3 regions of the Mesorhizobium sp. BR1-1-2 genome follow, and region 3 is predicted to be linked to each of the others. Evidence: predicted binding sites of a transcription regulator. Region 3 holds the regulator's gene; each other region holds the start of a gene.
What was found. The regulator PhoB, encoded in region 3, activates phosphate uptake and scavenging genes when phosphate is short. The targets are predictions, from matches to a motif close to TGTCATNNANCTGTCAT.
Positions count from the first base shown of each region.

Region 1 (6,950 bases), on a different contig from region 3:
CATGGCGGCCACATGTTCGTCTGCTCGGACACCGACCACTGCGAGAAGCGACGCAGCACCCCAACCTCCCCCTTGTGGGGAGGTCGCGCCGAAGGCGCGGGTGGGGCTAGCGACCCATCGGCAGCCCCCACCCCGGCGCTGCGCGCCGACCCTCCCCACAAGGGGGAGGGTAAGGAGATACAATGACCGACGAACCCTTGCTGCGCGTCTTCGCGCTCTCGAAATTCTACGGCTCGCGCGTCGGCTGCGACAACGTCACCTTCGATCTGTGGCCGGGCGAAGTCCTGGCTGTCGTGGGCGAATCCGGCTCCGGCAAGACGACTTTGCTCAACTGCCTGTCGACGCGACTGTTGCCCTCATCCGGCACCGCCAGCTACCGCATGCGCGACGGCCAGTTCCGTGAACTCTACCGCATGAGCGAGGCCGAGCGCCGCTTCCTGATGCGCACCGACTGGGGCTTTGTCCACCAGAATCCGGCCGACGGCCTGCGCATGACGGTGTCGGCCGGTGCCAATGTCGGCGAACGGTTGATGGCGGTGGGCGACCGCCACTACGGCAAGATCCGCGCCACCGCCGTCGACTGGCTGTCGCGCGTCGAGATCGACGAGGACCGCATCGATGACGAACCCCGCGCCTTTTCAGGCGGCATGCGCCAGCGCCTGCAGATCGCCCGCAACCTCGTCACCGGCCCGCGGCTGGTGTTCATGGATGAACCCACGGGCGGCCTCGACGTATCGGTGCAGGCGCGACTGCTTGATCTCTTGCGCGGCCTCGTCACCGATCTTGGCCTCGCTGCCATCGTCGTCACCCATGACCTCGCGGTGGCCCGGCTTTTGTCACAGCGCATGATGGTGATGAAGGACGGGCGCGTCGTCGAAAGCGGCCTCACCGACCGCGTGCTCGACGACCCGCGCGCGCCCTATACCCAGCTTCTCGTTTCTTCGATCCTGCAGGTGTGATCATGGCGCCAAGTCACCCCCCTCTGGCCTGCCGGCCATCTCCCCCTCAAGTGGGGAGATTGGCTGTCACCTCCGCTTTGGCCAATTTTCGACCTCGCGGAATGTACGAGACGCAAAAGCTTCCGATCTCCCCCCTTGCGGGGGAGATCGCCGGCAGGCCGGAGGGGAGCGCCGGCCCGCAAACATACGACAACAGGAGAATCTTCTGATGCCGACCCCGCTCGTTGTCTCCGATGTCGCCAAGAGCTTCACCATGCATCTGCGCGACGGCATCAAATTGCCTGTCGTCGCCGGTGTCTCCTTCTCGATCCGCGCCGGTGAATGCACCGTACTCGGCGGCCCCTCCGGGGCCGGCAAGAGTTCGATCCTGAAGATGCTCTACGGCAATTACGCCGTCGACGAAGGCCAGATCATCGTCGCGCACGAAGCCGGGCTGATTGATCTTGCCAGCGCCAGCCCGCGCACCGTGCTTGCCGTGCGCCGGCAAACGATCGGCTATGTCAGCCAGTTCCTGCGCACCGTGCCCCGCGTCTGCGCACTCGATGTCGTCGCCGAGCCGCTGGTCGAGCGCGGCGAGGAGCGCGAGGCGGCACGGGAAAAGGCACGCGCGCTCTTGGCGCAGCTCAATCTGCCGGAAAAGCTCTGGGCCTTGCCGCCGGCGACCTTCTCCGGCGGCGAGCAGCAGCGCGTCAACATCGCGCGCGGCTTCATCACCGGGCACCCGATCCTGCTGCTCGACGAGCCCACCGCCTCGCTCGATGCAAGGAACCGCGATGTGGTGATCGAACTCATCGCCGCCAAGAAAGCGGCCGGCATCGCCCTGCTCGGCATCTTCCATGACCACGACGTGCGCGAAGCGGTGGCCGACCGCATCATCGACGTCACCGCCTTCGCCCCGGGAAAACTCGCCGCATGAGCAGGAAATTGTCGGAGACGCCGCTGGTCCATCCCACGGCGGAGGTGCAGAACTCGACGCTCGGCCGCTGGACCGAGATCGCCGACCGCAGCCGGGTTTCGGAAAGCGAACTCGGCGACTATTCCTACATGATGCAGGACTGCGCCGTCTGGTGTGCGACGATCGGCAAATTCTCCAACATCGCGGCAAGCGTGCGCATCAACGCCACCAACCACCCGACCTGGCGGCCGACGCTGCACCACTTCACCTACCGCGCATCGGACTATTGGGACGATGCCGAACACGAGAGCGAATTTTTCGCAGAGCGCCGCGCCAGGCGCGTCACAATCGGCCACGATACGTGGCTCGGTCACGGCTCGACAATCCTGCCCGGCGTCACCGTCGGCGATGGCGCCGCGGTTGGCGCCGGTGCGGTGGTATCGAAGGATGTCGCGCCCTACACCATCGTCGCCGGCGTGCCGGCAAAGCCGATCCGCGAGCGCTTCGATCGCCGCACCGCCGAGCGCTATCAGGCGCTTGCCTGGTGGGATTGGGACCATGCAAGGCTGCGCGCCGCCCTCGACGATTTCCGTCAGCTCGAGGCCGAGGCTTTCCTGGAAAAATACGGCGGATGACGGTGGTGAATGGAATAGGGCCGTTCACCATTCACACCCCTGAAATTGAACTCGGACAGGAGGCTGTCTTCTCAAGCCGCCTGCCTTCTGCAGCTTCAGGGGCATGAAGCATTTCGAGGAACTGATGGTCCTGGCCTGATCGCGCACGAAACGGCTGTGGGTGGTAACAAAACTGACATCAATCCGACACCGCAGGTTCATGGCGCTGCGCTAGCGAGGGTCAACAGGACCTTCAACCGCGACTGGACGGGAACGCACCATGTCAGCCACGCTCGAAATCCGCGGCGTCACCCGACGATTTGGCAAGAACACCGCCGTCAACGATGTCAGCATCTCGATCCCGCAGGGTCAGATGGTCGGCGTCATCGGCCGTTCCGGCGCCGGCAAGTCGACCCTTCTGCGTATGGTCAACCGCCTTATCGATCCCAGCCATGGATCGATTTTCTTCGACGGCGCCGAGGTCTCGCAATTGCGCGGTTCGCCGCTCAGGCGCTGGCAGCGCGACTGCGCCATGATCTTCCAGCAATTCAACCTTGTGCCGCGCCTCGACGTGCTGACCAATGTGCTGCTCGGCCGGCTGAACCATCGCCCGACCCTGTCGAACCTTTTCGGCATGTTCTCGCGGACCGAATGTGCGCAGGCGGTCGCCGCCCTTGAGCGGCTCGACATCGCCCGCACCGCGCTGCAGCCCGCCGGCACCTTGTCGGGCGGCCAGCAGCAACGCGTTGCCATCGCCCGCGCCATGATGCAGCAGCCTCGGGTGATCCTGGCCGACGAGCCGATCGCTTCGCTCGACCCGCTCAACGCCAAGGTGGTGATGGATTCGCTGCAGGACATCAATTTGCGCGAGGGCATCACCGTGGTCACCAACCTGCACACGCTGGACACCGCCCGCACCTATTGCAACCGCATCATCGGCATGGCCGCGGGCAAGGTCGTGTTCGACGGGCCGCCGGAGGAGCTTAACCGCGAGGCCGTCCGTCTCGTCTATGGCGCCGACAGCAATGGCGGCGAAATCTCCGAGGCTATCACCTCGACCAGCGTTGCCTTCAAGCAAAAGATCGCCGCATCCGCCGGACCGCTCGAACCCGCATTCCCTGGTTACTGAGAGCGACCTGGATCGCCAGCCCGCGTCAGGGCACCCGTCAAAATCACCAACGCCGCCGGCGCGGGGCCGGAACCCACAGGAGAAAAATTAGATGTTCAGGAAAATGGTTTTTGGCGCCGTTTCGGTGCTCGCAATGGCCACCGGCGCGGCGAATGCCGCCGATATGAAGGAATTCCGCGTCGGCATCCTCGGCGGCGAGAACGAAACCGACCGGCTGCGCAACTACCAGTGCCTGGCCGATCACCTGAAGGCCGAATTCGGCTTCGAGAAGGTCTCGCTGTTCCCGGCCGCCGACTATGACGGTGTCATCCAGGGCCTGCTCGGTGGCACGCTCGATTTCGCCGAGCTCGGCGCTTCCGGCTATGCCAGCGTCGTCCTCAAGGACCCCAAGGCGGTGACCCCGATCCTCACCACCCAGCAGACCGACGGCGCCACCGGCTACTATTCGATCGGCCTGGCGCTGAAGTCCTCCGGCATCACCGACATCAAGTCGGCCAAGGGCAAGAAGCTCGGCTACGCCGATCCGGATTCGACCTCCGGCTATCTGATCCCGCTGACGCAGATTCCGAAGGACACGGGCGCGTCGAACGAAACCTTCTTCGCCTCGACCCAGTTCAATGGCGGCCATGAAAACAACGTGCTCGCCGTGCGTGACGGCAAGGTCGACGTGGCGGTGGACGATTCCTCCGGCATCGGCGACTTCAAGGACGGCTACACCTCCGGCACCTTCCACAAGGAAGTCGCCAAGGGCGCCGTCGACCCCAACGACTTCGTCGAGGTCTGGCGCTCGGGCCTGATTCCGAACGGCCCGCTGGTCGTGCGCACCGCGCTCGGCGACGAGATGGCGGCCAAGCTGGCGGCCTTCTTCACCGACCTGCCCAAGAAGGACAAGGCCTGCTTCGAAGGCGTCGAAGGCGGCGATTTTACCGGCTATGTTCCTGTGAAGGCGGATTTCTACAACGTCATCGTCGAAGCCCGCAAGGCGGCCATCGGCGGCTAAGGGCAAAAATCAGGAAGGGCGGCGTCGAGAAAACGCCGCCCTTCCTGCATGTCCAATCATGACCCTTTCCGTGACAGCTCCTTCCGGCGCCACGCACCAGATGGCCGACGCCTGGCGTCGCCAGACCTCCTTGCGCCGGCTCTACACCGCCATCGGCGTCTGCCTGCTGCTGGTCGCACTTGGCGGCACCATGTGGTTCGCCGACGAGGCCAATGCCGGGCACTTCTTCGACCGGCTGCCGCACATTCTGGATTTCCTGAGCTGGCTCGTTCCCAAGGACTGGAACGATGTCTGGCGGGCGCTGTTCGACATCGCCTCCCCGCATGACACCGGCACGCAGGAATTCAACTTTCCGCTCGGCCGCGCCTATGTCTGGGGCGGTTTCTACATCCCCGAATATTTCGAGCTGATGCTGACCACGCTTAACGTGGCGTTGGTCTCGACATTTATCGGTTTCGTCTTCGCCGTGCCGTTCTCCTTCATCGCGGCGCGCAACCTGACGCCGCATCCGCTGCTGCGGCTTGTCGTCAAGCGCGTCATGGAACTGCTGCGCGCCTTTCCCGAGATCGTCATCGCCGGCCTGTTCGCGGCCATCGTCTCGATCGGCCCGATCGCCGCCATCATCGCCATCGGCCTGCATTCGATCGGTGCGCTGGGCAAGCTGTTCTACGAGATCAACGAGAACATCGACATGCGCGCCGAGGAAGGCCTGCGGGCCGTGGGCGCCAACTGGTTCGAACGGGTGCGCTTTGCCGGTCTGCCGCAGGTACTGCCCAATTTCATGTCCTATACGCTGCTCAGGATCGAGATCAACGTGCGCATCTCCACCATCATGGGCGCGGTCGGCGGCGGCGGCATCGGCGAGGAGCTGAAGCTGTCGATCTCGCGCGGCTTCGGCGCCAAGACCATAGCCTTGGTACTGCTCCTGTTCACGACCATCTTCATCGTCGACCAGTTCTCCGCCTGGCTGCGCCGCAAGCTGGTCGGCGAACAGGCCTTTGTGATGAGCGCCTGATCATGACCGCCACTGAGATCCAGTCGATCGAGGAACGCTTCCCGCACGTGTTCCGCCGGCCGCTCCACAAGCGCTTCGCGCCGCTGCTGCTGCTCGGCGGCATCTTGCTCTACCTGCTCTATGCGCTGTGGTTCTTCAATCTGCCGCAAGTGCTGCGGGAATCGCATTGGGAAAGGCTGCCGCTGTTCCTGACCCAGTGGATCAGTTACGACGTGCAGCCGATCTTCCGCCTCGATGAGCCTGAGATAACGGCCAAATACCCCCGCTTTTCGGTACTCGGCCCCAATCCCGACCCGGATTGGGTTAGGACCAACGCCGACGGTTCGGTGACGGTCCTGATCGACGGCGCGGCGAAGTCGGTCACCTTCGACAAGACACGAGCGACGATCATCGCCGCTGGCAAGAGCGTGCCGGTGGCGCTGGACAGCGGCAAACCGCTGGTCTCGGGACCTGTTCCCGACTGGGTCACCGTGCATGAGGATGAGGTCGTCGCCGACATGGGCTTCGCCGGCGAAGTCCGCGTTGCTCCCGACCGCGTCAGGATCCGCAAGCGCTTTCTCGGCTGGGCGAACTTCGTCTTCGACACACGCTCGCCCTTCTTCGGAAAATCGCCTGGCGAAGTGATATCGCTGATCACATCGGGGCCCGAGCTGAAACCGGGGACCTCCAATCTGGCGCTCGCCGGCGACAACATCTGGAACAATGCGCAGTGGCAGCATGGCGATGTCTGGACAAAGCTGTTGCAGACCATCGTCATGGCCTTTCTCGGCACGGCGCTCGGCGGCATCGTCGCCTTCCCGCTCGCCTTTTTCGCCGCCCGCAACATCACCCCCAACCGGCTGTTAAACCAGTTGCTCAAGCGCTTCTTCGACTTCATGCGCTCCATCGACATGCTGATCTGGGCACTGTTCTTCACGCGCGCCTTCGGACCGGGTCCGCTGGCCGGCAGCGCCGCGATCTTCTTCACCGAGATCGGCACGCTCGGCAAAACCTATTCCGAGGCGCTGGAGAACATCGATGACAAGCCGCGCGAGGGTGTTGTATCGACAGGCGCCAACCGTCTTCTGGTGCAGCGCTACGGCGTGCTGCCGGAAGTGGTGCCGGTGTTCATCAGCCAGACGCTCTATCAGTGGGAATCCAACACCAGAGGCGCAACCATTATTGGCGCCGTCGGCGCCGGCGGCATCGGCCTGAAACTGTGGGAAGCGATGCGCACCAATTCCAACTGGGCCAACGTCTTCTACATGGTGCTGCTGACGCTGGTCGTGGTCTTCATCTTCGACAACATATCCAACTTCCTGCGCCGCCGGCTGAGCCGCACGATCCATGATTACAACA
Region 1 is NZ_JAIUID010000004.1:187,235-194,184, reverse strand. It holds gene LB551_RS10555 (alpha-D-ribose 1-methylphosphonate 5-phosphate C-P-lyase PhnJ) at 1-186, shown strand, start outside; gene phnK (phosphonate C-P lyase system protein PhnK) at 183-959, shown strand; gene phnL (phosphonate C-P lyase system protein PhnL) at 1,168-1,875, shown strand; gene LB551_RS10540 (DapH/DapD/GlmU-related protein) at 1,872-2,489, shown strand; gene phnC (phosphonate ABC transporter ATP-binding protein) at 2,749-3,597, shown strand; gene phnD (phosphonate ABC transporter substrate-binding protein) at 3,689-4,597, shown strand; gene phnE (phosphonate ABC transporter, permease protein PhnE) at 4,656-5,612, shown strand; gene phnE (phosphonate ABC transporter, permease protein PhnE) at 5,615-6,950, shown strand, end outside.
Region 1: the regulator PhoB is predicted to act here: its motif matches at 2,663-2,679, upstream of phnC (phosphonate ABC transporter ATP-binding protein).

Region 2 (6,950 bases), on a different contig from region 3:
GCAGTTCGGGCACGTCGAGTTCCAGCTCGACCTCGCCGATGCGGATCTCGCCGACGAAGGGATGGTTGCGGGCATAACCGCGCTGCGTGGAATAGCCGAGCGCCAGCAGGAACCCCTCGTCGCCGCGCGACAGCGCCTGCAGGCGGATGTCGCGGGCCATCGGGAATTCAAGTGGCTCGCGGGTGATGTCGCCGGGTGCATGGTCCTGCGGCATGTCTCCGTCCGGCTCGATCAGCCCTTCGCGAGCGAGGATCGCCGAGACGCGCGGCATTGCCTGCGCTTCCGTCTCGCGCCGCAAGGGCGCGGGGACATCGGCGCCGGCGGCAAGCTCGGGATCGAGCAGCCGGTGCGTGTAGTCGAAGGTGGGCCCAAGCAACTGGCCGCCGGGCAGGTCCTTGTAGGTCGCCGAAACGCGACGTTCGACCAGCATGGTGGCGGTGTCGATGGCATTTGTATAGCCAAAGCGCGGCAGCGTGGTGCGGTAGGCCCGCACCAGGAAGATCGCCTCGATCATGTCGCCACGCGCCTGCACGATGGCGAGCGCGGCGAGTTCCCGGTCGTAGAGCGAGCCTTCGCTCATCACCCGGTCGACGCCGAGCGCCAGCTGTTCGACAATCTGGTCGAGGCGCAGCGCCGGCACCGAGCGATCACCGCGCCGACGGTCGGCGAGCAGGCTGTGAGCATTGGCGATTGCCGCTTCGCCGCCTTTTACCGCGACATACATGCTAGGTCTCCATCGTCTTGATGCGTGTCGTCCGCGGCAGGCAGGCGAGGCTGTCATGTGCCGCCAGGATGATGTCGACGCCGCGCGGAAAGCGCCTGATATTCTGCTTCCACTGCTCGATGAAATGACGCGGCATCACCGCGGGTGCGATCGCTGCCGTGTTCTCGATGCCGGGACCTTCGAGCAGCAGCGGCGTGCCTGACGTGAGATCGCCGACCTGCAGGATCAGTGTGGTCGAGCGGTCGGGGTAGTCCTGCGTGCCTTGCGAGAAACCGTCGAGCGCCATCATCTCGGCCGGCGAGGCGATCAAAGCGAAATGCGCGTCGGCCGGGGTGTTGGCCAGCGGCGCGCCGCTGTGAAAGCCGAGCCAGGATATGACCGCCGCCGAGGCGTGCAGGGCCGGGTCGAGCCAGAGCGGCGTATCGTTGTCGCACAGTGCCAGCGCGACCGCGCCGGTTGTCGCCGAAAGAGGCGCCGGAGGGCGGGCCAGGGCCGGCAAGGGCTGCACGCTGCCCGGCCGCGCCATCGCGTCCATGACGGCGCGAAACACCGTCTGGGCGTTGAACACCGGATCGGCGAACCCGCCCTCGATCGATTGCGCTGCGATGTCCATCAGTCTTCTCCGCGAACCATGGTGAAGAAATCCACCTTCGTCGCCGCCGTCTCGGCGCGGCGCTTATCTCGTGCCGTGGTCAGGGCGGCCCGCAGCGGCGCGAGAAGGCCCGTTTCGACCGCCTGCCGGTGAGCGGGGTCCTGCCACAGCGCGTCGGCGATGGCTGCCAGCTTCGCCTTCTGCTTGTCGCGTCCGAGCGCATAACAATGGCCGACCTGTCCGGATGGCAGGCGCACGGTGGCGCGGGTCACGGTGGCTTCGCCAACATTGAAGGGCGCGCCGCCGCCGCCGATGCGGCCGCGCATGGTGACCAGGCCGGTCTCTGGACCGCGCAGCAGTTCGGCCTCGGCAGGCAGGCCGGATTCATTCCAGAAGCGAACGATGTCGTCGCCGCTGGACTGCGCCAGGGTTGCCATGGCCGCCTTGCGTTCCGCCTGGTCGCGGGCTTCCTGTCCTCGCATGAGTAACATCCCTTCGTTACAATTTGTCTATTGATATAGACAACTATACAAATTATAATCCATATGTAGCGCGAGTCCATGACGGGCGCGTGACAAATGCGGGTAAGGGCTGAGACCGGGGATATGACGGGGGGGTCCGACAGCATCGAGCGGCGCAGCGGCGTCTCCCTGTGGCGGCAGATCGCCGACAGGATCCTGCATGCGATCGCCATCGGCGATTTCGCCGAGAATGCCGCGCTGCCGCCGGAGATGGCGCTGGCCGAGCGCTATGGCGTCAACCGTCACACGGTGCGCAGCGCCATCGCGGCGCTCGTGCAGGACGGGGTGCTGCGGGCCGAGCAGGGGCGCGGCACTTTCGTGCTGTCGCGCAGGCGGCTGTCCTATCCGATCGGTGCGCGCACGCGATTTTCGACCGGCTTGCAGGGCCAGGCCTCGGAGCGGCACATCGTGCTCCTCGCCTCATCGGTCGAGCCCGCCAGCCGGCGCGTCGCCGAAGCCTTGGGCCTTACCAGGGGATCGGATGTCATTCGCCTGGAGACGCGCGGCGAGGCCGACGGGCAGCCGGTGTCGCGCGCCTCCGGCTGGTTCGACGCCAAGCGCTTCGCCGGCATCGATGCCGCCATGGCCGAGACCGGATCGATCACCGCATCGCTCAAGCGTTTCGGCATAGACGATTATCTCAGGCAATCGACGGTGCTGTCGGCGCGTCATGCCGATGCTTCCGACCTTGCCGACCTAGATCTGCAGCCGGGCGGCATCGTGCTGGTCACGGTGGCCGTCAACATCACGCCGGACGGCCAGCCGATCCAGTTCGCCGAGGCGCGCTTCCCGGCGGAGCGGGTGGAGCTGAAACTGTCGGCATTGTGAGCGCGGGACGGTTGTCTATCCGATCTCTATCACGGCCTTGATCAGGCCGGATTTCTCATGCGCCCAGCGGGCGAGGTCACGGGGCGTGTCGGCGAGCGCGGTACGGTGGGTGACGAGCTTGGCGAGCGGCACCGCGCCATCGCGGATCGAGGCGGCGACGTGGTCGAAGTCGGCCCGCAAGGCATTGCGGCTGCCGACAAGCGTCATCTCGCGCTTGTGGAATTCGGGGTCGGAAAAAGCGATGTCGTCCTTGACGACGCTGACCAGCACCAGTGTCCCGCCATGCGCGACATGGGCAAAGGCCGACTGCACCGAGGCGGTGTTGCCGGTGGCGTCGAAGACCACGTCGAAACCCTCGCCTGATGTCGCTTCGCTGACCAGATCGGATGCCGCGCCGCGCGACCCGTCGAGGGTCTTGAAGTCGAGTTCATTGGCGGCGAAGCCAAGCCTCTCGCTGCTCATGTCGAGCAGCGTCACGTCGAGCCTGGCGATGCGGGCGAAGATGGCGGTGCCGAGCCCGATCGGTCCGGCGCCGATGACGAGCGTCCGTGCGCCGGGATCGGCACGCGAGCGCCGCACCGCATGGGCGCCGATGGCCAGGAATTCGACGGCCGCGGCATCGGCCAACGACAGGCCGTTGGCTGGATAGAGGTTTTGTGCCGGGACAAGGATCTGTTCGCACATGGCGCCGTCGCGATGCACGCCGAGCACTTCGATCCGGACGCAACAATTGGGCTTGCCGTGCCGGCAGGCAATGCATTTGCCGCACGCCAGATAGGGATTGATGATGACCGGCTCGCCCTTGGCAAGAGCAACGCCTTCACCCGCCTCGACGATGGTCCCCGACACTTCGTGGCCCATGATGCGGGGGTAGGCGAGGAAGGGATGCTTGCCCTCGAAGATGTGGTAGTCGGTGCCGCAAATGCCGACATGGCTGACCGCCACCAGCGCCCAGCCGGCAGGCGGTGATCCAGGGGCGGGACGGTCTTCCACGACAAGGTCGCCGGGCGAACGGCAGACAACGGCTTTCATGCTTCAATCCAGTCGGTTTCATGAAATCGCCGGCCGATCTTCCGGTCAGGCGATCGATTTCAGTGGTTACTTGCCGCCGCGGCGGCGCAGGCCATCGAAATAGACGATGACGATGATCAACATGCCGGTGATGACGCGCTGCCAGAACGTGTTGACGTTGAGCAGGTTGGCGCCGTTGTTGATGGTGGAGAGGATGAACGAGCCGATCAGCGGCCCGTGCACCGAACCGATGGCGCCGAACAGCGACGTGCCGCCGATCACCGACGAGGCGATGGCTTGCAGCTCATAGGTGTCGCCCTGCGTCGGATTGCCGATGCCGATGCGCGACGCGAGCAGCACGCCGACAAAGGCCGCGCACAGGCCGGACAGCACATAGGCCATGTAGATCGTGCGCGGCACGTTGACGCCGGAGAGGCGCGCGGCTTCCGCGTTCGAGCCGACGGAGAAGAGATAGCGTCCCCATCGCGTGTGATGCAGGAAGACGTAGGAGGGCAGGGCAACCACGATCACCATCCAGAACAGATAGGGGATCCCCAGCAGCGAGCCGCGCGAAAACGCCTGGAACGCGTCGCTGTTGATCGATATCGAATTGCCATTGGTCATCAGGAGACCGATGCCGCGCAGCGAGGTCATGGTCGCCAGCGTGATGATGAAGGGCGGCAGGCCCATCCTGACGATGCCGAAACCGTGGAACAGGCCAATGGCGACTCCGACCAGCAGCGTCGCCAGTACCGCGATCCAGACCGGCCAGCCGGCATTGATCAGTAGCGCGACGATGACGGTGGCGAAGCCGACGATGGCGCCGACCGAAAGGTCGATGCCGCCGGTGATGATGACGAATGTCTGGCCGACGGCCAGGATGGCGATCAGAGAACCCTGGCGCAGCAGGTTGGTGATATTGAGCGCCGAAGCGAAGGACGGCGTGGCGACCGCCAGGATGACCCACATCAAAAGCAGCAGGCCAAGCAGCGTCAGCCCGAACAGGGCATTGTAGTTGCGCTTCGGCTTTTCGGCAGGGATCGCCTCGGTGCTCATGTCTGTCCTCCCGTCTTTTCTTGTTTCTCGGCCAGGGCTTGGCTCAGAATGTCCTCGTGATCGGCGGTGCGGAAACCATGCGTGGCCACCAGTTTGCCGCGCCGGAACACATGCAGCGTGTCAGCCAGTTCGTAGACCTCGGGCAGATAGGACGAGATCAGGATGATGCCCGCGCCCTTGGACAACAGCACACTGAACAGCCGGTAGATCTCGGCCTTGGTGCCGACATCGACGCCGACCGTCGGTTCGTCGAAGATGAACAGTTTGGCGCCGTGCGCCAGCCACTTGCCGATGACGATCTTCTGCTGGTTGCCGCCCGACAGGCTGGAGGCCAGCGCGCCGCGCGTCGGCGTCTTGATCCTGAGGTCGGCGATCTGCCGGTCCGCCTCGGCCTTTTCCTGCGCAGACGAGATCAGCAGATTTTTCGATATGCGCTTATAGATCGGCAAATTGAGATTCAATGCGACCGGCAGGTTGAGGCACAGGCCCTGGTCGCGGCGGCTTTCCGGCGCCAGCGCCATGCCGAGCTTGATGGCGTCGTGCTCGGAGTTGACCTGCACCTCCTTGCCTTCCCACAACACCTGGCCGGCCGATTTGCGGTGGCGGCCATAAAGGGTGGTGACGAATTCGCTGCGCCCGGCTCCGATCAGGCCGTAGAGCCCGACGATCTCGCCCGCGCGCACCGACAGCGAGACATTCTCGAAACCCTTGCCGGACAGGTTCCGCGCCTCGGCGATGACGGCGCCCGGCGTGAAATGCTCCTTGTGGTAGATCTGCTCGATCGAGCGGTTGATCATCAGCTTGACCAGCTCCGGCTCGTTGGTCTCGGCGATGTTTCTGGTACCGACCAGCATGCCGTCACGCAGCACCGAGACGCGGTCGGCGAGTTCGAACACCTCCTCCATGCGATGGCTGATGTAGATGATGGTGACGCCTTCACCCTTCAGGCGGCGGATCAGCGTGAACAGCTGGTCGGCCTCCTTGCGGGTGAGATAGGCGGTCGGCTCGTCGAAAATCAGGAATTTGGTGCCGCGCACGGTGGCGCGGGCGGCGGCGATCAGCTGCTGCTGGCCGATGGTGAGATCGCCGAGCACGACATGCGCCGGCAGGTCGAAGCCGAGACCGTCGATGATCTTCTGCGCTTCCCTGACCATGGCCCGCTGCTGGAGGATGCCGAAGCGCGAGTTCTCCTCGCCGAGGAACATATTGGCGGCGACGGTCAGGTGGCGGCAGAGCACGACTTCCTGGTGCACGGCGTTGATGCCGAGGGCCATGGCTTCGTGCGGCGTCGCCAGGGCAGCCGGCTTGCCTTCCCACACAACCTCTCCGGAGGTGCGCGGGATGACGCCGGTCAGGAGTTTGATCAGGGTCGATTTGCCGGCACCGTTCTCGCCGACGATGGCGTGGATCTCGCCCGCCTTGAAGGCCAGAGTCACCGGCTTCAGCGCATGCGTGCCGGGATAGCGCTTTTCCAGACCCTGCAGCTCGAGGATCGTCCTGCCGGGCTCCAGCACGGGGGCCGGATGCAGTTCCTGCACGGTCGACGTCATGGCAATCCTCCCTGTTGTTTCCGGGGCGCGGAGGCCCCGGAAACAGTTGCGCGTGCCTATGCTCAGTTGAGCTTCGGGTTGAGCAGCGCGTCGATCTTGGGATCCTTCATGTTGGCCTTGGTGACCAGGTTGGCGCCGGTGTCGACATTGGTCTCGACCTTTTCGCCCTTGGAGGCGGCAAGTGCGGTCTTGATGCCGTCATAGCCCATCCGGTAGGGATCCTGGACGACGAGGGCGGAAATGACGCCGTCATTGAGGAACTTGATCAGCTTCTCGTCGCTGTCGAAGCCAACCAGCGCCAGCTTGCCGCCGAGGCTGTTTTCGGCGACAGCCTGCCCGACGCCCTGCGCCATGATCAGGTTGGAAGCGAAAATACCCTTGAGGTTCGGATTGGCCGTTATCAGGTCGGTGGCGATGTTGAGGCCGGTGGTGGCCTGGCCGTCGGCATATTTGTCGGCGACCAGCTTCAGGCCTGGATACTTCGCCTTGAGCTGTTCGATGAAGCCCTGCTTGCGCTGTTCGAGCGAGCCGGCGCCAGGCGTGTTGGTGATCAGGGCAACGTCGCCCTCGATCTTGCCGCCATTGGCTTCGCCGATGGCCGCTGCGAGGCCGTCAGCGGCAACGCGACCGCCCTGGACGTTGTCGGTGGTCAGGAAGGAGGTGAAGGC
Region 2 is NZ_JAIUID010000004.1:195,356-202,305, forward strand. It holds gene LB551_RS10560 (carbon-phosphorus lyase complex subunit PhnI) at 1-724, opposite strand, end outside; gene phnH (phosphonate C-P lyase system protein PhnH) at 726-1,337, opposite strand; gene phnG (phosphonate C-P lyase system protein PhnG) at 1,337-1,798, opposite strand; gene phnF (phosphonate metabolism transcriptional regulator PhnF) at 1,922-2,665, shown strand; gene LB551_RS10580 (zinc-binding alcohol dehydrogenase family protein) at 2,681-3,697, opposite strand; gene LB551_RS10585 (ABC transporter permease) at 3,764-4,732, opposite strand; gene LB551_RS10590 (sugar ABC transporter ATP-binding protein) at 4,729-6,282, opposite strand; gene LB551_RS10595 (ABC transporter substrate-binding protein) at 6,345-6,950, opposite strand, start outside.
Region 2: the regulator PhoB is predicted to act here: its motif matches at 1,877-1,893, upstream of phnF (phosphonate metabolism transcriptional regulator PhnF).

Region 3 (6,950 bases):
CGATCCGGTTCAGCGCGGCATGATCACCATCCTGGCCCGACACCGGCACGGTGCCGGCCAAACCTTGAGCCGTCAACGCCGCGACGACGCCGCCGGCAGTGCCGTCATTGGCCGCGACCACCGCGTCGACCTTGTTGTCGTTGGCGGTCAGGAACTGCTCCATGTTCTTCTGGGCGTTGGCCGGCAGCCAGCCATCGGTATAGGCCTCGCCGACATTCTTGATCTTGCCGCTGTCGATGGCGTCCTTGAGCACTTCCATCGAGCCCGAGAACAGGAAATCGGCATTCGGATCCGCACCCGAGCCCTTGATGAAGACGTAGTTGCCTTCCGGCTTCACCTTGAACACTTCGCGGGCCTGCATGCGGCCCACTTCCTTGTTGTCGAAGGTCAGATAGAAAACGTCCTTATTCTCGATCAGGCGGTCATAGCCGACGACCGGAATGCCTTCGTCGAGCGCTTTCTGCACCGCCGGGCCGATGGCGGAGGCGTCCTGCGCCAGGATGATCAGCGAATTGGCGCCCTGCGAGATCAGGCTCTCGACGTCGGTGAGCTGCTTGCCGGGGTTGGACTGGGCGTCGGCGGAAATATACTTGTCGCCGGCGGCTTCGATCGCCTTCTTCATGGCGGCCTCGTCGGTCTTCCAACGCTCTTCCTGGAAGTTCGACCAGGAAACGCCGATGACCTTGTCCTTCGCCTGCGCGACCGACGCGAGCGTCAGCGACATGGCGACACCCGCCAGGATAGCGGCTGTGAATCTCTTCATCTTATCCTCCCTGCGCCGCGTATGGCGCGACCAAACAGGCCCGAAGGCCGGCACAAAGGCTCTATTTTTTCGAGCCTCGAAAAAACACTGGTCCATCGTCGGAACGCTGTCAACGTCGATTCTGATGTATTTTGATGTCCTCGTGAATTTTTTTCGAGCTCCGGAATAAATAATGACAGCCAAGGCCGGTTCTGCCAGTATTTGGCGGTCGCTGGGCCTGGGGAGAGAAGACGGCGACCGGGAGGATGCGAGAAACATGTCGGTCGGAATCCGCCACGACGATCTGCGCCGACGCAATCGGGCGATGGTGATCGCGGCCGTGCGCCGTGCCGGGCAGCCCTCGCGCACCGAGATTGCCGCGACCACCGGGCTCAGCCATTCCACCATATCGGCGATCTCCTCCGACCTGATCGGCGAAGGCATCCTGGCGCAGAGCAAGCCGAGCGAGGCCGGTGCGATGAAACGCGGCCGGCCGCAGATCGGCCTCAGCCTCAACCCTGAAGCCGCGGCGGTGATGACCGTGGTGCTGTCGCTGAATTTCCTCTCCGTCGCCGTCATCGACTATGCCGGCCAGGTGATATCGGAGGAGCAGCGCCGGCTGGACACGCTGACCATGTCGCGCGAGGCGCTGATCGGCGAATGCGTAGCCATCGTCAGGCGGCGGTTCGAGGATCCCGACCTCGACGTCGCCAGCATCGCCCGTATCGCGCTGGCGATCCAGGGCATCACCGACACGGAGGCGCGCGCCATGCTGTGGTCGCCGATCACGCCGCAGACCGATATTGCCTTCGCCGACATACTGGAGGCCGAGTTCGGCATTCCCGCCACCATGGAGAACGATTGCAACATGATGGCGGTGGCGCTGCGCTGGCGCGATCCCCGGCGCTACCGCGACGACTTCATCGCCATCCTGTTGTCACACGGCATCGGCATGGGCCTGGTGCTGAAGGGCGAACTGTTCACCGGCACCCATTCATCCGGAGGCGAGTTCGGCCACATGATCCATCGCCCGGGTGGGGCGCTCTGCCGCTGCGGGCGGCGCGGCTGTGTCGAGGCCTATGCCGGGAACTATGCCATCTGGCGCAACGCGAGGCAGCTTGGCGAGGACACCGAGCCCGTCGATGTCAGCGACGCCGACATGCGTGCGCTGGCGGCCACGGCGCGCGAAAAGGACGGGCCGGAGCGCGAAGCCTACCGCAAGGCCGGTGAGGCGCTGGGCTACGGCCTTGGCAGCCTGTTCGCCCTGATCGATCCGGCGCCGGTCGCCATGGTCGGCGTCAGCGCCGCCGCCTTCGACTTGATCGAGCCGGCTCTGCGCGAAGCCATTGCCCAGACCGCCGGCGGACAGCACTCGAAATCGATTTCCTTCGACACCGAGCCGAACGAACTGCCGCTGATCCGCGAGGGCTGCGCCATGCGCGCGCTGACCTTCGTCGACCAGGAAATTTTCGCACCGGGGGCACAAGCGAAATCAGGCGTGGGCGAGAATGTTGCGTGACATATCCCTAGGCTTCGCGGATCGCATACCCCGCGCCACGGATAGTACGGATCACGTCAGGCATGCGGCCGTTGTTGACCGCCTTGCGCAGCCGGCCGACATGGACGTCCACGGTGCGCTCGTCGATATAGATCGTTTCGCCCCAGACATTGTCGAGCAGCTGGCTGCGCGAGAACACGCGGCCGGGATGGCGCATCATGAATTCGAGCAGACGGAACTCGGTCGGCCCGAGCCGGATCTCGCTCTTCTTGCGGTAGACCCGGTGCGATTCACGGTCGAGCACGATGTCGCCGACCTTGAGCACGCTGGACAGCACTTCCGGCTTGGCGCGGCGCAGCAGCGCCTTGACGCGTGCCATGAATTCCGGCGTTGAGAACGGCTTGACCAAATAGTCGTCGGCGCCGGTGGAGAGACCTCGCACCCGATCGCTTTCTTCGCCGCGCGCCGTCAGCATGATAATCGGCAGCCGCTCGGTCTCGGGCCGCATCCGGAGACGGCGGCAGAGCTCGATGCCGGAAACCGCCGGCACCATCCAGTCGAGCACAAGAAGGTCGGGGACATTCTCCTGCAAGCGGATCTCGGCCTCGTCGCCGCGCGTCACCACCTCGACCTGGTAACCCTCCGATTCCAGATTGTAACGGAGCAGCACACCCAGCGGCTCCTCGTCCTCCACCACCATGATGCGTGGCGCGATCATCGACTGGTCACCCCTGCCGTCACGCCGCTGGCGCCGACATCGCCGTTTCGTCCTGCTTCGGGCGATTGGCGGGCAATTGCGTGCCGGTCAGCACATAATAGGCATTTTCGGCAATGTTGGTCACATGATCACCGATGCGCTCGAGATTCTTGGCGCAGAACAAAAGATGCGTGCAGGCGGTGATGTTGCGCGGATCCTCCATCATGTAGGTCAGCAGCTCGCGGAACACCGATGTGTATTTGACGTCGATGCGTTCATCGTCGGCGCGCAGCTTGGCTAGCGCCGAGGCATCACGGGCGCCATACTCCTCGATCACGCCCTGCACCTGGATCAATACCAGCTGCGCCATGGCATCGATGGAGTGCGACAGGTCGCGCGGCGTGGCGGCCAGGCCGACGGTGCCGACGCGCTTGGCGATGTTCTTGGCGAGATCGCCGATGCGTTCGAGATCTCCCGCCATGCGGATCGAGCCGACGACATGGCGCAGATCGTCCGCCATGGGCTGCCGCTTGGCGATCAGCGTGATGGCGCGGTCGTCGAGTTCGCGCTGGCGCGCATCCATGATCGCGTCGTCGGAGACGACGCGCTGGGCGAGCGCATTGTCGGAATTCAGGAGCGCCTTGGTGGCGCCGCCGACCATCGATGAGGCGAGATCGCCCATGTCGCGGATCAGCCTGCTGATCTGTCCGAGATCTTCGTCAAAGGCTGCGACTGTATGTTCGGCCATGATCTTGGTCCTCGTATGCCTGGGATCAGCCGAAGCGGCCGGTGATATAGTCCTGCGTGCGCTTCTCGCGGGGCGACGTGAAGATCTTCTCGGTGCGGTCGAACTCGACCAGCTCGCCCAGATACATGAAGGCGGTCTGCTTCGACACGCGCGCCGCCTGCTGCATGTTATGGGTGACGATGACGATCGTATAATCGGCCTGCAGCTCGTCGATCAGTTCCTCGATCTTGGCGGTCGACAGCGGATCGAGCGCCGAGGCAGGCTCGTCGAGCAGGATGACCTCTGGCTTCACCGCCACCGTGCGGGCGATGCAGAGGCGCTGCTGCTGGCCGCCCGAAAGGCTGAGGCCACTGGCGTTGAGCTTGTCCTTGACCTCGCTCCACAGTGCCGCGCGCTTCAGCGCCTGCTCGACACGGCCGTCCATCTCGGCCTTGCTGAGCTTCTCATAGAGCCTGACGCCGAACGCGATGTTCTCGTAAATCGACATCGGGAACGGCGTCGGCTTCTGAAACACCATGCCGATCTTGGTCCTGAGCAGGTTGAGGTCCTGCGAACGGTCGAGGATGTTCTGGCCGTCGAGCAGCACCTGGCCCTCGGCGCTCTGCTTCGGGTAGAGCTCGTAGATGCGGTTGAAGACGCGCAGCAGCGTCGATTTCCCGCAGCCCGAAGGCCCGATGAAGGCGGTGACGCTGCGCTCAGGCAGCGACAGGCTGATATCCTTCAGCGCCTTCGACTGGCCGTAGTAGAAATTGAGGTTCTTGACCTCGATCTTGGCTTTCTCGACCGCGACTTCGGGCGTGTTCAACTCGGTGGACAACATCGGTTTCATCTGTCCTCTCTGCGTCCGGTAAGGCTGCGGGCGAAGATGCTCAGCCCGAGAACCGTAAGGGTGATTATGAGTGCGCCGGTCCACGCCAGTTGCTGCCATTCCTCGTAGGGGCTGAGAGCGAACTGGAAGATGGTGACGGGCAGGCTGGCCATCGGCGCGTTGAGATTGCTCGACCAGAACTGGTTGTTGAGCGCTGTGAAGAGCAGCGGCGCCGTCTCGCCGGAAATGCGGGCGATGGCCAGCAATATGCCGGTGACGATGCCCGACAGCGCCGCACGGTAGGCGACCGAGCGGATGACCACCCAGCGCGGCGCGCCGATCGCAGCGCCGGCCTCGCGCAAGGCGTTAGGCACCAGGTTGAGCATGTCCTCGGTGGTGCGCACGACGACCGGGAGGACCAGGATGGCCAGCGCGACGGCACCGGCGATCGCCGAGAAATGTCCCATCGGCCGCACCAGCAGCTCGTAGACGAACAGGCCGACGATGATCGAGGGTGCCGACAGCAGGATGTCGTTGATGAAGCGCACGATCGTGGTGAGGCGCGAGAAGCGGCCATATTCGGCCATGTAGGTCCCAGCGAGGACACCGATCGGCGTGCCGACGATGACGGCGATGACTGTCATCATGATACTGCCGTAGATGGCATTGAGCAGGCCGCCGGCATCGCCGGGCGGCGGTGTCATTTCGGTGAACACAGACAGCGAAACACCCGACAGGCCCTTATAGAGCAGTGCGCCGAGGATCAGCGCCAGCCAGGCCAGGCCGACGCCCGCCGCCGTGACGCATAGCGTCATCATCACGGCATTCCTGCGCTTGCGTCGATTGTGAAGCGATGTGGCCGTCGACATCGGTCAGGCTCCCGTGCGGCTGTCCATGCGCAGCAGCATGTAGCGCGCAAGGGCAAGGATCAGGAAAGTGATGACGAACAGGATCAGGCCGAGCGCCACCAGCGAAGACGTATAGAGATCGCCGTCGGCTTCGGTGAATTCGTTGGCGATGGTTGCCGAGATCGTCGTGCCGGGCGCGAAAAGCGAGGCGCTGATGCGGTGGGCGTTGCCGATGACGAAGGTTACCGCCATGGTTTCGCCGAGCGCGCGGCCGAGGCCGAGCATGACGCCGCCCATGATGCCGACGCGGGTATAGGGGATGACGACGCGGCGCGTGACCTCCCAGGTCGTGCAGCCGATGCCATAGGCCGATTCCTTCAGCACCGCCGGCACCGTGTCGAAGACATCCTTGGTGATCGAGGTGATGAAGGGCAGGACCATGATGGCAAGGATCAGCGCCGAGGTCAAAAGGCCGATGCCGTAGGGCGGACCCGCAAACAGGCTGGAGAGCCCCGGCACGTCGTGGAAAAGCTTGATGATGAAGGGCTGCACCGTCGTCTGCAGGAACGGCGCGAACACGAACAGGCCCCAGATGCCGTAGATGATGGAGGGTATGCCGGCAAGCAGCTCGACGGCGATGCCGATGGGGCGCCGGAGTGGCCGCGGGCAGAGTTCGGTAAGGAAGATGGCGATGCCGATGCCGATGGGAACGGCGATCAGGATAGCGATGGCGGCGGTGACGATGGTTCCGTAGATCGGGGCCAGCGCCCCGAAATTCTCGGTAACCGGGTTCCACGATTCGGTCGTCAGGAAGGAGAACCCGAATTTCGACAGCGCTTCCCACGAGCCGGCAAACAGCGAAATCGCCACGCCGCCGAGGATGAGCAGGACGAGGATGGCGGAAAAGCGTGTCGCCGCCCGGAAAATCGTATCGGTGAGCGCGAAGCGCCGGACCGTCGCTTCCCTGGCCCGCATGGCGGCCGACGATGGCATGGCTTCGGAGACGGCGGTCATCTGGCCCTCGCGTTTCAAGGAAGACAGGGAGGGCGCCGTGAAGCGCCCTCCTCATTCAGCAGGGATTACATGGCGGAATAGAGCGGCTTGCCGTCTTCGCCGACGATGTCCTTGGCCCACATGTCCTCGACGCTCTTGACGACCGCGTCGGGGATCGGAACGTAGTCCAGCGCCCCGGCCATGTCGTCGCCCTTCGCGTAGGACCAGGCGAAGAACTTGAGCGCTTCACCGGTCGCAGCCACGTCGCCGGGCTTCTTGTAGACCAGAATCCAGGTGGCCGACGTCATCGGCCAGGATTCGGCGCCCGGCTGGTTGGCCAGGATGACGCCGTAACCCGGCTGCGAGCTCCAGTCGGCATTGGCCGCCGCCGCCGAGAACGCCGCCGCCGTCGGCTCGACCTTCTTGCCGTCCTTGTTGATCATGTCGGCATAGGTCAGCTTGTTCTGCTTGGCGTAGGCGTATTCGACATAGCCGATCGAGCCGCCGGTCTGCGAGACGTTGTTGGCGACGCCTTCATTGCCCTTGGCGCCGATACCGACCGGCCATTCGAGCGCGGTGTTGACGCCGACCTTCGACTTCCAGTCGGCGCTGACGT
Region 3 is NZ_JAIUID010000018.1:57,977-64,926, reverse strand. It holds gene xylF (D-xylose ABC transporter substrate-binding protein) at 1-763, opposite strand, end outside; gene LB551_RS26735 (ROK family protein) at 1,020-2,261, shown strand; gene phoB (phosphate regulon transcriptional regulator PhoB) at 2,269-2,958, opposite strand; gene phoU (phosphate signaling complex protein PhoU) at 2,978-3,685, opposite strand; gene pstB (phosphate ABC transporter ATP-binding protein PstB) at 3,711-4,514, opposite strand; gene pstA (phosphate ABC transporter permease PstA) at 4,511-5,362, opposite strand; gene pstC (phosphate ABC transporter permease subunit PstC) at 5,366-6,355, opposite strand; gene pstS (phosphate ABC transporter substrate-binding protein PstS) at 6,421-6,950, opposite strand, start outside.